DNA from 3 places in the Arthrobacter sp. RAF14 genome. Region 2 is predicted to be linked to each of the others. Evidence: predicted binding sites of a transcription regulator. Region 2 holds the regulator's gene; each other region holds the start of a gene.
The links. The regulator HrcA, encoded in region 2, represses chaperone genes, less so after heat shock. The targets are predictions, from matches to a motif close to TTNGCACTCGNNNNNNNCGAGTGCNAA.

Region 1: a site for HrcA is predicted at 1,270-1,296, ahead of groL (chaperonin GroEL). Genes of this name have one in related genera too.
Region 3: a site for HrcA is predicted at 1,494-1,520, ahead of groES (co-chaperone GroES). Genes of this name have one in related genera too.

The regions. Positions count from the first base shown of each region.
Region 1 covers NZ_JBFREG010000002.1:580,882-584,120, reverse strand. The annotation lists gene AB4Y75_RS10190 (uracil-DNA glycosylase) at 1-111, opposite strand, end outside; gene AB4Y75_RS10185 (DUF3263 domain-containing protein) at 203-511, shown strand; gene AB4Y75_RS10180 (LytR C-terminal domain-containing protein) at 552-1,148, shown strand; gene groL (chaperonin GroEL) at 1,519-3,144, shown strand.
Region 2 covers NZ_JBFREG010000001.1:1,529,973-1,533,211, reverse strand. The annotation lists gene AB4Y75_RS07270 (DUF3097 domain-containing protein) at 28-870, opposite strand; gene hrcA (heat-inducible transcriptional repressor HrcA) at 996-2,009, shown strand; gene dnaJ (molecular chaperone DnaJ) at 2,070-3,194, shown strand; gene AB4Y75_RS07255 (16S rRNA (uracil(1498)-N(3))-methyltransferase) at 3,198-3,239, shown strand, end outside.
Region 3 covers NZ_JBFREG010000001.1:493,785-497,023, reverse strand. The annotation lists gene groL (chaperonin GroEL) at 1-967, opposite strand, end outside; gene groES (co-chaperone GroES) at 1,071-1,367, opposite strand; gene AB4Y75_RS02385 (hypothetical protein) at 1,569-1,955, opposite strand; gene AB4Y75_RS02380 (class I SAM-dependent methyltransferase) at 2,036-3,239, shown strand, end outside.

The DNA.
Region 1 (3,239 bases), on a different contig from region 2:
GCCGGTGTCCTCCCCGGTCGCCGAACCTTCGCCGGGAAAGGCGAAGACTTCCTGGGTGCCGGTGGGGACGGGGCCCTGGCCGTGCCGGTCCATGCCTCTGATCTGGTCCATGCCCTTGATTGTGCCAAATGACATGGTTGTGATTCCGGAACTATGATGGGAAGGACGCACCGCGAAGGGAGGAATCATGGCCGAGGCAGCGATGTCGCCGGACGGTGTTCCGGCCCACCCGGAATCCGCGGACCGCGCACAGCCGGTCCCCGGATTGTCCGAGCGTGACCAGCGGATTCTCGAGTTCGAGCGGTCCTGGTGGAAGTACTCCGGAGCCAAGGAGCAGGCCATTCGTGAGCTGTTCGACCTCTCCGCCACGCATTACTACCAGCAGCTCAACCAGGTCATCGACAGCCAGGCCGCTCTGGCGCATGACCCGATGCTCGTCAAGAGATTGCGTAGACTACGTACGTCGCGCCACCGGGCCAGGACTGCTCGTCGCCTGGGCAACGGCGCGTGAACCTGTAGGACCACCTGCCACTCCGTGAGGACGCGCCTCGATGACCAAATACGCCCGGGACGAATTCGATGATGTGCCTGAAGGCACCGAGCGCCGGGGAGTGCACCGCGTCGCCAGGAGCTCCGCCGGCGCCGCGCTGCGTCCCTTGCTGGCGTCCGGCGTCGTCGCCCTGCTGATCGGACTCGTGGCGTACTTCGCCATTCCGTCCATGGGCGCCCGCGCCGAAGCCAAGGCGTCACCGTCCGCTTCCGCGAGTGCCCCGGCATCAGCCTCCGCCAAGCCGTCGGCGAAGCCCACGGCTTCGAAGCCGGCCCCCACGGCCTCGGCGACGCCGACCACCCCGCCCACCACTGCGGCGGCCGTGGACAAGACCCGTCCGGTGTCGGTCTACAACGGCACCACGACGGCGGGCCTTGCGGCCACCTACGGGACCAAGGTCACCGCGGCGGGCTGGACGCTCGGCACGGTGGGGAACTGGCAGGGCCAGGCCCAGGCGAGCTCCGTGGTCTTCTACAGCTCCGAGGCGCTCAAGGCCTCCGCTACCGAGCTGGCCTCCACGCTCGGCATCGACCGCGTGGAGATCGCCACGAGCCTCCAGGATCCCCTGGCCGTGGTCCTGGGTCCCGGCGCCGCCTGATCGGCCGTTTTTGACCGGCGTCGCACGTCACGAGCCGGTTGGAGAGCAGAACCCGGCGCTGTGGCCCCGGGACGCACCGTGAACGGGTGCGTCCGGGAGGTTTCGCCACTGGCGTGAACGCCTTGCACTCGCATGGCGAGAGTGCTAATTATTGAGTTAGCACTCCAGAGTGCCGACTGCTAATGAATCCGTTCCGCGGAGGATGGCCGGCCCGCTGGAGAGAAGGCAACCCCGGTCTCAATGAGGCCCGGTGCGCCGGCGTACGGATGCCGGAGTGCCGTGCCGTCCGTCGCGGGCATTGGGCAGCCAGGACCCTTCATCCCTCAACGACAGTCCGGAAACGTACTGACCCGAAAGGACCTTTGCCGTCATGGCCAAGATCATTGCATTTGATGAAGAGGCACGCCGCGGCCTGGAGCGGGGCCTGAACATCCTCGCCGACGCCGTCAAGGTCACCCTGGGCCCGCGTGGTCGCAACGTGGTGCTCGAGAAGAAGTGGGGCGCCCCCACGATCACCAACGATGGCGTGTCCATCGCCAAGGAGATCGAGCTCGAGGATCCCTACGAGAAGATCGGCGCAGAGCTGGTCAAGGAAGTCGCCAAGAAGACTGACGACGTCGCCGGTGACGGCACCACGACCGCCACCGTTCTGGCCCAGGCCCTCGTCAAGGAAGGCCTGCGCAACGTCGCAGCCGGCGCCGACCCGCTGTCCCTCAAGCGCGGCATCGAGAAGGCCGTCGAGGCCGTCACCGCGGAACTGCTCGCCTCCGCCAAGGAGATCGAGACCAAGGAAGAGATCGCGGCCACCGCGTCCATCTCCGCCGGTGACGCTCAGATCGGTGAACTGATCGCTGAAGCCCTGGACAAGGTGGGCAAGGAAGGCGTCATCACCGTCGAGGAGTCCAACACCTTCGGCCTGGAGCTCGAGCTCACCGAGGGCATGCGCTTCGACAAGGGCTACATCTCCGCTTACTTCGTCACTGACGCCGAGCGCCAGGAGACCGTGCTGGAGGATCCCTACATCCTCATCGTGAACTCCAAGATCAGCTCCGTGAAGGACCTGGTCTCCGTCCTGGAGAAGGTCATGCAGGCCAACAAGCCGCTGCTGATCATCGCCGAGGACGTCGAGGGCGAGGCTCTGGCCACCCTGATCGTCAACAAGCTCAAGGGCACCTTCAAGTCCGTGGCCGTCAAGGCTCCGGGCTTCGGTGACCGCCGCAAGGCCCAGCTGGCCGACATCGCCATCCTCACCGGTGGCAACGTCATCTCCGAGGAGATCGGCCTCAAGCTCGACGGCGCCACCCTGGCCGACCTCGGCCAGGCCCGCAAGGTCGTCGTCACCAAGGACGAGACCACCATCGTCGAAGGTGCCGGCGACGCCGAGGCCATCGCCGGCCGTGTGGCTCAGATCCGCTCCGAGATCGAGAACTCCGATTCGGATTACGACCGCGAGAAGCTCCAGGAGCGTCTGGCGAAGCTGGCCGGCGGCGTGGCCGTCATCAAGGCCGGCGCCGCCACCGAGGTGGAGCTCAAGGAGCGCAAGCACCGCATCGAGGACGCCGTCCGTAACGCCAAGGCCGCCGTCGAGGAAGGCATCGTCGCCGGTGGTGGCGTTGCTCTGATCCAGGCCGGCGCCAAGGCGTTCGCGAACCTCCAGCTCGAGGGTGACGAGGCCACCGGCGCCAACATCGTCAAGGTCGCCATCGACGCTCCGCTGAAGCAGATCGCCTTCAACGCGGGCCTCGAGCCGGGCGTCGTGGCGGACAAGGTCCGCGGCCTGCCCGCCGGTCACGGCCTGAACGCCGCCACCGGCGAGTACGTCGACCTGCTGGCAGCCGGCGTCAACGACCCGGTCAAGGTGACCCGTTCCGCTCTGCAGAACGCGGCCTCCATCGCCGGTCTGTTCCTCACCACCGAGGCTGTCGTGGCCGACAAGCCGGAGAAGAACGCTCCGGCCGCCGGCGCCGATGAGATGGGCGGCATGGGCGGGTTCTGATTCCCCGTTCTGCTCGCCGGTTTCGCACCGGACAGCGCACGACGGCGGGCCGCACCTTTCGGGGTGCGGCCCGCCGCGGCGTTTAACGCGTGCTT
Region 2 (3,239 bases):
TCCTTACTCAGCATAGTGGCTGGGAGGTCACGCCGTGAGGAAATCGATGACCTCTTCGACGCGTCCCAGCAGGCTCGGTTCGAGGTCGGCGTAGCTGCGGACCGTGGAGAGCAGCTTCTGCCACCCGAGGCCGATGTCCTCCGCCGTGGCGTGTGGCCAGCCGAACGATTGCAGAATGCCGGTCTTCCAGTCCATGCCGCGGGGAATCCGTGGCCAGGCGGGGATTCCGAGGGTCTGGGGTTTGATGGCCTGCCACACGTCGACATAGGGATGACCCACCACCAGCACGTTGCCGCCGACGCCGGGCTTGCGCATCAGCGCGTCCACGATCCGCTGCTCTTTGGAGCCGGGAACCAGATGGTCCACCAGGATGCCGAGCTTCCGGCCGGGCCCGGGTCCGAAGGCCGCCACGGCCGCCTCGAGGTCGTCGATACCGTGCAGAGGCTCGACGACGATCCCCTCCACGCGCAGATCGTCACCCCAGACGCGCTCCACGAGTTCGGCGTCGTGCTTGCCTTCCACCCAGATCCGGCTGGCCAGAGCGGTCCGTGCCTTGGTGTCCACGTGGATCGATCCGCTGGCGGTGCGCCTCGGGCCCTGCTCGGTGGCGGGGGCCGCTCGTGGCGGCACGATCTTGACCGCTTCGCCGTCCAGCAGGAAGCCGAAGCCGAGCTGGAAGGAGCGTTCCTTACCGCGCCGGTCCTCGAGGCTGAGGATGTGCATGCCGCCGGACTTCTCCACGCGGGTCACCGCCCCGACCCAGCCGGTCTGGACGTCCTCCAGCACCATGCCGCGTTCCACGGGCACCTCGCGCAGCTGCTTCTGAGCAGGTGCGCTGAGGTCCTGAGGTCCCCAGGAATGGATGGACATGAAGCCTCCTGCTGTTCTCCGCCTGGCGATGTCCCGGGTCCGGGGCAGGCATACTAGAATTAGCACTTAGAGAGGTAGAGTGCTAAGAGAAACGCCGAAGGGCAAGAGCATGTGGAGGTGGCAGAGTGAGTGATCCTCGTCGTCTCGAAGTCCTGCGCGCCATTGTGGAGGACTACGTCCACTTCCGGGAGCCGGTGGGTTCGAAGGTCCTGGTGGAGCGTCATCAGTTGGGCGTGTCCAGCGCGACGATCCGCAATGACATGGCCGCGCTGGAGGAGGAGGGGCTGATCGCGGCTCCTCACACGAGCGCGGGCCGTATCCCCACGGACAAGGGCTACCGGCTCTTCGTGGACCAGCTCGCCTCGGTCAAGCCTCTCTCGGCCGCGGAACGCCGCGCCATCCATTCCTTCCTGGACAGCGCCACCGACCTGGACGATGTGCTGGAGCGTTCGGCGCGGCTCCTGTCCCAGCTGACCCGCCAGGTGGCGGTCGTGCAGTACCCGAAGGCCAGCCAGGCAGGCCTGCGTCACCTGGAGGTCGTGGCCCTGGGCGGCGCACAGGTGCTGCTGGTGCTCATCACGGACACGGGATCGGTCGACCAGCGCGTCGTGGACCTCGGGCAGATCCTGGACGAGGCGGATGTCGTGACCTTGCGCACGATGTTCCTTGCCGCGTGTGCGAATCAGCCGCTCGACACCCTGCGCGAGACCGTCCCGGTCCTGACCGCGACGGCGGCCCCCGGGCTGCAGCGGCCGGCGGCGGCCCTCGCCGCCGCCCTGCTGTCGCTCCTGGACTCCAGTGCGGAGGACCGGATCGTGCTGGCCGGAACGGCGAACCTGGCCCGCGCCACCATGGATTTCCCCCTGAGCATCGGACCGGTGCTGGAGGCCCTGGAGGAGCAGGTGGTCATGCTGAGGCTCCTCACCGAGATGCACCACGACCAGCACGGTGTGGCCATCAGCATCGGACGCGAGAACCCGTTCGACGAGCTCGCGGGCACCTCCGTGGTGGCCACCGGCTACGGCAAGGGCGCCGCCTCGAAGGTGGGCGTCCTCGGCCCCACCCGCATGGACTACCCGTCCTCCATGGCGGCCGTGCGCGCCGTCGCACGCTACCTTTCACGGATTCTGGCGGGGTGACCTCACCGGTCACCTGACGCCACTGCATTTCACCCAACAGAGGAAGAGAAGTACACACACGTGAGCAGTCACTATGAAGTCCTCGGAGTCCCGCGCGACGCCAGCGGTGAGGAGATCAAGAAGGCCTACCGCAAGCTCGCGCGGACCCTGCACCCGGATGTGAACCCCGGGGAGGACGCCGCCGAGCAGTTCAAGGCTGTGACGCACGCCTACGAGGTCCTCTCGGATCCCGAGAAGCGCCGGGTCTACGACACCACGGGCAACGAGAACGGCACCGACAACGGGTTCGGTGGGTACTCCGGTTCGGGCTTCGCCTTCCAGGACATCTTCGACACCTTTTTCAGTGGCGGCGGCGGTGCTCCGGGTCCGGCCTCCCGGGTCCGGCGCGGCCAGGATGCGCTGGTCGAGGTCCGCATCGACCTCAAGGACGCGGTCTTCGGCGTCGAGAAGACGCTTGAACTGGAGACGGCCGTGGTCTGCGAGACCTGCGACGGAAGCTGCTGCCAGCCGGGCACCAGCCCGGAGCGCTGCGACATCTGCCACGGCGCCGGCCAGGTCCAGCGCCCGGTCCGGTCCATTCTGGGTCAGGTCATGACCGCCGCCACGTGCCCCAGCTGCCAGGGGTTCGGCACGGTCATCAAGGACCCCTGCAACGAGTGCAACGGCCAGGGCCGTGTCCGCTCGCACCGCTCCCTTTCCATCAAGATCCCCGCCGGTGTGAGCACCGGAACCCGGATCCAGCTCTCCGGGCACGGGGAAGCCGGCATCGCCGGCGGCCCGTCCGGTGACCTGTACGTCCAGGTGAAGGTCAACCCTGACAAGACCTACACGCGTGACGGCGACGATCTGCAGGCCGCGCTGAAGGTTCCCATGACCGCGGCCGCCCTGGGCACCGACGTCGAACTGGAGACCTTCGACGGTCCCCAGACCATCAGCATCAAGCCGGGCACCCAGTCCGGCGAGGTCATCACGCTCCACGAACTGGGTGTCACCCACTTGCGCGGCTACGGCCGCGGCGACCTCAAGGTCCGCATCCAGGTGGAGACCCCCACGAGGCTCGACGCCGAGCAGGAGGAACTCCTGAGGAAGCTCGCGGGTCTGCGTGACGAGGAGTTCACCGAGGGCAAGCTCGCCAGCACCGGTGGGATGTTCGCCAAGCTCCGCGACAAGTTCGGCAACCTCTGAGCCATGAGTAACCCGGTCTTCTTCGCTCCCGCCGGTTCCCTCGAC
Region 3 (3,239 bases), 1.0 Mb from region 2:
TGACCGTGATGCGGCGGGCGGTGCCGAGCACCTCAAGGCCGACCTGGTCCAGGCTGAGGCCCAGCTCCGGGGAGATGACCTGTGCGCCGGTGAGGATCGCGATGTCCTGGAGCATGGCCTTGCGGCGGTCGCCGAAGCCCGGGGCCTTGACGGCCACGACGTTCAGGGTGCCGCGCAGACGGTTGACGATCAGCGTGGACAGGGCCTCGCCGTCGACGTCCTCAGCGATCACGAAGAGCGGCTTGCTCGCCTGGAGGGTCTTCTCCAGCAGAGGCAGCAGTTCCTGAAGGTTGGAGATCTTGCCCTGGTTGATCAGGATGAAGGCGTCCTCCAGGACGGCCTCCTGGCGATCCTGGTCCGTGATGAAGTACGGGGACAGGAAGCCCTTGTCGAACTGCATGCCCTCGGTGAGGACCAGCTCGGTCTGGGTGGTGGAGGACTCTTCGATGGTGATGACACCATCCTTGCCGACCTTGCCGAAGGCCTCGGCGAGCAGCTCGCCGATCTCCTCGGACTGCGCGGAGATGGCGGCCACGTTCGCCACGTGGTTGCCCTCCACTTCGCGGGCGTTCTCCAGCAGGCGGGCGGCCACGGCTTCCACCGCGGTCTCGATGCCACGCTTGATCTCGCTCGGAGCCGCACCGGCGGCCACGTTGCGGAGGCCTTCCTTGACGAGCGCCTGGGCCAGCACGGTGGCGGTGGTGGTGCCGTCGCCGGCCACGTCGTTGGTCTTGGTGGCGACTTCCTTGGCGAGCTGAGCGCCCAGGTTCTCGTACGGGTCATCCAGCTCGATTTCACGGGCGATGGTCACGCCATCATTCGTGATGGTGGGGGCGCCCCACTTCTTGTCCAGCACGACGTTGCGGCCGCGCGGGCCGAGGGTGACCTTGACCGTGTTGGCGAGCTTGTCGATGCCGGCCTCGAGTGCGCGGCGTGCGGCGTCGTCGAACGCCAGTTGCTTTGCCATGAGTGTCCTTTCAAAGGCAGATCCCCGCCACCATCGGGGTGCCCGGCCTGGCCGGGCACCCGGTCATGGTGCGGGGATCTGCGCTACATGAGCTGTAGGGGCGTTACTTGACGATGATCGCCAGGACATCGCGGGAGGACAGCACCAGGTACTCCTCACCGCCGGCCTTGACCTCGGTGCCGCCGTACTTGGAGTACAGCACGACGTCGCCCACGGCAACGTCGATCGGAACACGGTTGCCATTGTCATCCACGCGGCCGGGGCCAACGGCCACGACTTCGCCTTCCTGCGGCTTCTCCTGAGCGGAGTCCGGGATGACCAGGCCGGAAGCAGTGGTCACTTCAGCGGCGAGCTGGCGGATGACAATACGATCCTCAAGAGGCTTGATGGAGACCGACACGATCTCTCCTTTGCATGAGATTTCTTACGTCTTCAGCCGCGGTGCCAACCGTCGTCGCGGTGCCGGCAGCAACCTTGGGCTTAGCACCCGAAGGGTACGAGTGCTAATAGCAACTGTAGGGATGCGTTAGCACTCGGTCAAGGCGAGTGCCAACGATTCGTCATCGGAGACGTGCCGTCCGGGGCCGCCGAAGGACCGGCGTCAGTCGAGAATGTCTTCGACGCCCACTTCACCCTGGTCCGGACCCTGATCCTTCGGGCGGCTGTCCCGGTTCAGGTACAGGCCCACGGAGCCGAGAGCCGCGAACACGGCCGCGAGAATCAGGACCACCCAGGCCCCGGCACGCACGGGCGTGTAGATCTCCCGCAGCCCCTTGGCCTCCTCCGTGGCATCGGCGATGTTCTTGCCGTCCACGGAGTACACGGCCGCGTTGAAGGTGTCGAGGACCCAGAGCACGCCCAGGACGGCGAACGCCACCAGCAGAACGATGACACCCACGATCAGCAGGGCGCGGGAATACTCGCCGAGCAGAGCCACCAGCACCTTCCGGGAGCTTGAGGCGGATGACTTGGGCTGGTGGGCGCTCATGCTTTCACCCTACCGGGCGCGGCTGAGCGCACGCTCCGCACCCGGTCCACCCGGACACTGGGCCGCACTAGGCTGGAACCATGCCCACCCCCGACGGTCAGATCGCTCCGCTGCTCACGGCCGAGGCCTTCGCCCTGCTGAATTCGCTGGACCCCTACTCCGAGAAGGACGCCCTGGCGCAGAACCTCCGGCTCCGCAAGGACGGGCACGATCCCGCACTCGTCGCTGCCCTGCTGACGCAGAGCCGGCTGCGCGCCAAGGCCGAGGCGAAGTTCGGGCCGTTCGCCCAGGACATGCTGTTCACCCAGGCGGGCCTGGAACAGGCCACCCGCCTGAAGGTCGCAGCACTGCACGCCGAAAGGTATCGGCAGGCCGGGGTGCAGCGCGTCGTGGACCTGGGCTGCGGCCTGGGAGCAGACTCGCTCGCCCTGGCGTCCCTCGGTCTCGAAGTCACCGCCGTGGAGCGCGACGAGGAGACCGCCGCCTGCGCCGCCGTGAACCTGCACCCGTTCCCGGAAGCGCGCGTCCTGCACACCGACGCCACGGCGCTGGATCTCGCGGAGTACGACGGCGTGTGGCTGGATCCGGCGCGCCGCGAAGTGTCGACGTCCGGCTCGGCCAGGCTGTGGGACCCGGAGGCGTTCTCCCCTCCCCTGTCCTTCGTGGAACGGCTCGCCGCGGACGGCAAGGCGGTGGGCGTGAAGTTCGGCCCGGGCATGCCGCACGAGTCGATTCCGGCGGATTGCGAGGCTCAGTGGGTCTCCGTGGACGGCGACGTCACGGAGGTCACCCTCTGGTTCAATGCCCTGGCACGGGAGGGTGTCCGGCGCTCGGCCCTGCTCCTGACACCCGCGGGCCGGGTGGAGCTCACCTCCGGGGCCGCTTTCGGCGAGAGCCCGGAACCGGAGACCGGGCCGGTGGAGGGCTTCCTGCATGAGCCTGACGGCGCCGTCATCCGCGCCGGGCTCGTCTCGGACCTGGCCGAGGAGGTCGGCGCGCATTTCCTGGATCCCCAGATCGCGTACCTCGCCAGCGGGACGGCTCTGGAGACGCCGTTCGCCCGGAGTTACCGCATCCTGGAGACCATGCCGTACAACGTCAAGGCGCTCCGGACCTGGGTGAAGACCCACGACGTGAGCAGTGTGGACATCAAGAAGCGTGGCACGGCCGTCACCCCGGAGGAACTGCGGAAGCTCCTCCTGCCGGGCAAGCCGCGCAAGGGCGGCAACCACGCCACGCTGGTCCTGACCCGGATCGGCCAGGACCGCGTGGTGATCGTGGTGG